Regions from separate parts of the Paenibacillus phoenicis genome, predicted to be linked through region 1. Evidence: riboswitches for the same ligand, from Rfam matches in the RefSeq annotation. Region 1 holds a riboswitch; the other holds the start of a gene.
The links. Region 1 has a riboswitch for FMN ahead of ribD (bifunctional diaminohydroxyphosphoribosylaminopyrimidine deaminase/5-amino-6-(5-phosphoribosylamino)uracil reductase RibD). Riboswitches for the same ligand answer to the same signal wherever they lie in the genome.

Region 1 (3,131 bases):
AGTAAACTGTAAGAGGTTTGTCCCAGACGTTCATATAGAAGGGTGTGTACATTGATATGAAAAAAGGTAAAATCGTTTTGGAAAAAGGCGGAGAAGTCGAAATTCAGTTCCTGCCCGAGGAAGCTCCTGGAACGGTCGCGAACTTTGAGAAGCTGGCCAACTCCGGATTTTATAACGGACTTACGTTTCATCGCGTGATTCCAGGGTTCGTCGCGCAAGGAGGTTGCCCGATCGGCAACGGTACAGGCGGCCCAGGTTACACCATCAAATGCGAAACAGATACCAACGTGACCAAGCATGAGCGCGGGGTATTGTCGATGGCCCATGCCGGCAAGGATACCGGCGGCAGCCAGTTCTTTATCGTCTATGAGCCGCAGCCGCATTTGAACGGAGTGCATACCGTTTTCGGTAAAGTGATTTCGGGTATGGAATACGTGGACCAAATTCGTCCTGGGGATAAAATGAAGGAAGTTACCGTTTGGGACGAAGCTTAATCAGCCAGTAAGTAAGAGGGCCCCGCAAATCCAAGTTAGTCTTGGCGCGGAGCCCCTTTTCATTGAATTAAGATTTTCTTTGGTGAGCGGCTTCGTCTTTGATCTCTTCGCGTAAGCCTTCGATAGCGTGCAGTCGTTTCTCGTTCTTCTCCTCGATTTGCTTCTTCTCCTGAGGGGAGATTTCGTCAGCATGTTCGCTGAGGTAATCTTGTCCTTCACGGAAATTCTTAATCGTGTTTTGGATGCTCCGTTGCAGCTTTTCCACATTGTCGGAGCGATTATCCGGTTTTGCCACGTTCATTCCTCCTGAGAATTGAATTTGTCATACGATATCGTTCTTAAGGTTAGCTCTTTAGGCCGGTTTTTATGCACATCTGCAAGTACCCGCTAGGTGGAGGTTCGCTGGCGTTGTGACAGGTGTGCTTGATTTTTTGCAAAATTAGTGCTAACATTCGTCTTGCAGTCATGCAAATTTAATATTTGGCAATCCTTCGGGGCAGGGTGAAATTCCCTACCGACGGTGATGGCTCATTGGACGCTCGTTCGATGAAGCACAAGTCCGTGACCCGCAGCGCTTACGTAAGCATGCGGCTGAGCCGGTGAGATTCCGGGACCGACAGTATAGTCTGGATGGGAGAAGGAAAACGCGAGAGCACGTACGTTATTTTATTTGCGAAGGTGTTCATACCTAAAGAGCTTCAAACGATCAAGTTCTATTTTTCACATATATACGATGGTGAAGAGTCTTGACGTTGCCAAGCTTTCGTTTTGGTCCATTTGTCGTCTTGTACGATCTCAGATTGTGTCGTGGCGACAGGGAGGAGACGAAGGTGCTCTTTTTGATATGCGTAAAACCACTCTCATTTCAACCCTGCCGGATTGCGGCAGGGTTGTTTTTGTATTCTTCGCTTCACGGATTGGTGTAAGGAGGACCGCGGATGAAGGTGATTGACGACGAATATTACATGGCTCTAGCGCTGGACATGGCGGAGCGCGCGCAGGGACAAACCGGGACCAATCCGGTCGTTGGTGCCGTTGTCGTGAAGGACGGGGCATTGGTTGGGCTGGGTACGCACTTGAAGCGGGGAACTCCGCATGCCGAGGTGCATGCCCTGAACATGGCCGGTTCCCAGGCAGAAGGCAGCACCGTTTATGTCACCTTGGAGCCCTGCAGCCATCACGGGTTAACGCCGCCTTGCGCAGAGCGCTTGATTCACGAGAAGGTGCAGCGCGTCGTAGTTGCCTGCGAAGATCCAAATCCGCTGGTCGCCGGCAAAGGCATTGAGCTGCTTCGCGCCGCCGGGATTGAGGTGGAAGTTGGTGTGCTGCGTGAACGGGCTTTGAAGCTGAATCGTCGCTTTATTAAGTTCATCACGACCGGCATGCCGTATGTGACGATCAAATCCGCCAGCACGCTGGATGGGAAGCTGGCGAGCCGGACGGGGGACAGCAAGTGGATCTCCAACGAGGGAGCAAGAGAAATCGTCCATACGATGCGGCATCGCCATCAGGCCATTATGGTAGGCGCCTCGACGATCCTCGCGGATGATCCGCAGCTGACTACCCGGTTATCCGTTCCGGGATTGTCGCCCATTCGCATCATCGCGGATTCGACGCTCCGCATTCCAGAGACGGCACAAGTCCTTCGGGATGGGCAAGCTCCCACATGGATTGTGACGACGGAACAGGCTGATCCAGACAAGGCAGCACGCCTCATCCACCTTGGGGCGGAAGTTCTCCGCTGCGGCAGCGGTCCGCAGGTTGATCTACGGAACGCGCTCGTTCAACTCGGACAGCGAGGGATTTCTTCTGTACTCGTAGAAGGAGGCGGACGTCTAAACGGTTCGCTATTGGAGCAGCAGCTGGTGGATGAGATCGTGCTTTTCCTTGCTCCCAAGCTGATCGGAGGAGCTGAAGCGCCCTCGAGCTTTAGCTTTGTCGGGTATGATCTAATGCGGGATGCGGTGACCTTGCGCGACATGGAAGTCGAACAAATCGGGGATAATGTGTGCATCCGGGGAGTACCGGTCTGGGCGCAGGTGAAGGAGGGAGATCACTAATGTTTACAGGACTTGTGGAAGAAATCGGCACGATGAAATCGATCAGCCGCAAAGGGGAAGCGATGATTCTGAACATTTCGGCGAAGGTTGTGACGGAAGGCATCAAGCTAGGTGACAGCATTTCGGTGAACGGAGTCTGCTTGACAGCCACCTCGTTTGACGCTTCCTCCTTTACGGTAGACGTGATGCCGCAGACGTTCCGCAACACGAATCTAAAGGATTTGAAACCAGGCAGCCGTGTGAATCTGGAGCGGGCCATGGCGGCGAATGGACGGTTCGGCGGACATATCGTACAGGGACATGTCGACGGAGTCGGCACCATTGTCGGAACGAGCCAGGATCAGAATGCGGTCGTGTTTGAAATTCGTCCAAGTAAGCCTTCCTTATTCAAATACATTATTCCTAAAGGCTCCATCGCTGTAGACGGGATCAGCTTAACGGTGGTCGAAGCGGAAGGCGGGACGTTTACGGTATCCATCATCCCGCATACGTTAGCCGAGACGGTGCTCGCCTTCAAGCGGGCGGGAGATACGGTGAATCTGGAATGCGATGTGCTTGGAAAATACGTGGATCATCT
Region 2 (3,131 bases), 1.5 Mb from region 1:
TTGAAGTTAAGCCGTGCCCCAAACGTATGCAACCCGGCTACGATTCCGGGAGTTACCTTATGTTTCTTCTCAAAATGTTCTTTGACTAAGCGTACCGCTTCATCCATAAATTCTTTGAGTAATTTTGCCCGATGGAGCAGAAAGATTTCCCGTAATCCTTCGTCGATCGTGAAGACGACATGGCGGTGGTTGACTTGGAATACATCTTGTTCCAGGAGACGTGCCCATTCCTCTGTTTCTCCGCATGAACAGGTCGTACAGAATCTTCCTTTACAACGATACGGAACGAGCCGTAGGTCATGACATCCTTCACATACCATCAGCTTAAAACCGTTTCTGGGATCCCCGCATCGACGGAACTTCTCTACTTCTTTCCGCACATTGGCACGCAGCTTGCCACCATGTTTTGCCACAAACCGATCCCAGTGCCCTCGCTCATCAAAGAAGATTCGTTTCAAGATGTTCGTCTCCATATCCTAACCTTACCAAAAACAGAAATAAGGCGGAAGACCTGCTTCCACCTCAAAATTTTATAAATTCTATAATGTTAAGAAAAACGTCTGTCGACGTACATTCAAAGTAGACAGACCGCGTTTAGCGGAAGTTTTTCTTGCGATATCAGGATGCCAGTGCCCCGAAGTTTATACTTTCTGAAATCTTCAAAAGCCGGGCCCTAATGGGCCCGGCCTTTCGCTGTTATGCGCCAAACAAATCCCCCTCCCGCAGTCGAGGATGGACCTTCCCGGCGAATTCCCGCAGCAGCTCGTTTCCGATATGATGGCCAAAGGAGTCGTTAATCGTCTTACAGTGGTCGACATCGATCAAAATAAACGAGGCGGGAATCCCCTCCTTCCAGCATTGCCGCAATGTCTCCCGCGTATGGTGCATGAAGGCCCGCCGATTCTTTGGAAATCCAACATGAAACTTTCCACCGTCTCCCGCCAAATGATCTTCATCCTTTTTTGATACTTTTTATTATCACATAACAAATTTTACCAAAGAGGGGTGTGGAGAATGAAAAAAAAAGCGAGGATTTCCATCCTGTGGGACAGGAGGAAATCCCGCTTTTTCATCGACTTGCTGGATTATTGGTTGGTATCTCCCTGACGGGAGATCAGGAATAACGTGCCCCAAATCAGCACGAATCCACATGCCTGGGCTACTGTAATCAACTGCTGGAACGCAATCCAGTTGATCAGAACGCCAACCATTGGGAAGCTCAGCTCCGCCAGAGTGGCGACCGACGCTTTGGTTGTTGTCAGCCCTTTATAATAGACGAGCAGGCTTAGCAGCCCCGGCAACAACGCTTGTCCAAGCATATTGAGGGAAAATGCGGCGATTTGCGAGGTGCCGGTCGGCAGGCTCCAGGCGGCCCCTTCATTCCAAGTGATAGCCAGCAGCAGCGGCAGTGCCAAAATAAACCGCAACGATGTCACCGTCTCATATTTCATCGTCCCTACCATCAACCGGCCCATCACCGTGGATCCGCCCCACAATGCGGCAGCGCCTAGCGACAACAGGCTGCCGATCTGCACAAAATCGCTCCAATGCCCAATCGGCATCGTAAACCCGAAGGTCAGCAAATACGTTCCAAGCAACGCGATAAGCAGATATCCGAAAAAGTGGCGCGGCAGCTTCTCTTTAAGCAGCAATCCGGCCAGCAGGATGGCAAACAGCGGCTGCATTTTTTGCAGCAGCAGGACTGCATTCAGGTCACCGCTTGACAAGGCCAACGTAAACAGAATCGTGGCGATGGCCGAACCGCCCCACGAAATAAATAGCAGCGCGCCCCCTTGACGCCAACCAAGCCCTTTAAGCTCGGTGCGGTTTTTCCATAAGACCGGTATGGCAAAAAGCGCGATAATCAGATGCTCAATCAATACGATTTGCGCCGAGGTCAGCGACTTCAGCAGGATCACCCGAAACAACGGGTCTACGCCCCACAATGCTGCACCCAACACGACAAGCCAGAAACCGCTGCGCGATTTGCGTGCTTGAGCCGTTCTGGGCGAGTGCTGAATCTGACCGGATGCGCCCGTAAGTGCCCCTGCATTCAATCCAGCAGAAATTTGGATACCACTGCTTACTTTGACTTTCTCCATGGTGTCTGTCCCCTTCTTGAATAGAGGGTCTACGTAGAAAACCCCCGCATCGACCTTCCTAAAGGCTTTGCGGGGGCTGACCAAATAAGCTTGGCAGGCGACCATGGCAGGTCCCTGATTCAAACTTCAGCTTCATTGATCTCCTCCCATCCGGACTTTACCGTCGGCCTTGGATTCTCACCAAGTCAGTCGCTTCGGGCCGTGAAGGCCATCTGCGAGTCGCGGGCTGCGGTTCCCTCTTGCCGAAACCTCACCGCCGGTCGGGAATTTCACCCTACCCCGAAGATCTCTATTCATTTAATTTTGGATTACTTAAGTTGTTTCTATCATAACGCAGGCTGTCAAGCGACTCTGTTGCAAAAATCACAAAGCCTGATCATGTCCCAACAATTCATCTTTATCCCCGCTTGACCACCTCGAAATTGTCTTCGAGCAGCAGCCAATTTTGCGGAAAACTTAAACCCAGCTTCCAATAACTCATCCCGCGCAGCCCCAGCTCCTTGATCAGGTTAAACTTGGCTTGGATCGAGCGGGCGTCCTCGAACCAGACTTCATGTTCCCTTCCTTCCGCATCCCAATAATGGAAGAACGGTGCCTGATCCCGCTCGCTGTATTGAATGGCGACTCCATGCCGCGCGGCAATTTGGATCGCCTGCTGCGGACTAATCGCCCGTGCGGTGCTTCCCGGCACAAATGGCAACGTCCAGTCGTACCCATATAAGTTTTGCCCCATCATGATTTTGGAGCCTGGCATTTCCGTCAGCGCATATTCAAGAACCCGGCGGACTGGACCAATAGGCGACACCGCCTGGGCCGGTCCACCGCTGTAGCCCCATTCATAGGTCATGATCACGACAAAATCGGCAATTTCACCGTGGGCCCGGTAATCATGTCCTTCATACCATTTGCCTTGCTGACCGGCACTGGTCTTGGGCGCCAAAGCCGTCGACATCAGCCAGCCCTGCTCCGCGAACCGCGCTTTGGCTTTACGCAAAAAAGCGTTGTATGCCTCCCGGTCCTCGGGCCGCA

Region 2: linked by a shared signal. The riboswitch ahead of U9M73_RS00650 (DMT family transporter) and the one ahead of ribD (bifunctional diaminohydroxyphosphoribosylaminopyrimidine deaminase/5-amino-6-(5-phosphoribosylamino)uracil reductase RibD) in region 1 are both predicted to bind FMN.

Annotation. Positions count from the first base shown of each region.
Region 1 covers NZ_JAYERP010000001.1:1,694,652-1,697,782, reverse strand. Annotated here, with positions in the region: gene U9M73_RS08030 (peptidylprolyl isomerase) at 57-494, shown strand; gene tlp (small acid-soluble spore protein Tlp) at 562-789, opposite strand; FMN riboswitch at 978-1,140, shown strand; gene ribD (bifunctional diaminohydroxyphosphoribosylaminopyrimidine deaminase/5-amino-6-(5-phosphoribosylamino)uracil reductase RibD) at 1,433-2,554, shown strand; gene ribE (riboflavin synthase) at 2,554-3,131, shown strand, end outside.
Region 2 covers NZ_JAYERP010000001.1:157,791-160,921, reverse strand. Annotated here, with positions in the region: gene U9M73_RS00660 (IS91 family transposase) at 1-473, opposite strand, end outside; gene U9M73_RS00655 (diguanylate cyclase) at 697-945, opposite strand; gene U9M73_RS00650 (DMT family transporter) at 1,086-2,102, opposite strand; FMN riboswitch at 2,237-2,393, opposite strand; gene U9M73_RS00645 (glycoside hydrolase family 18 protein) at 2,500-3,131, opposite strand, start outside.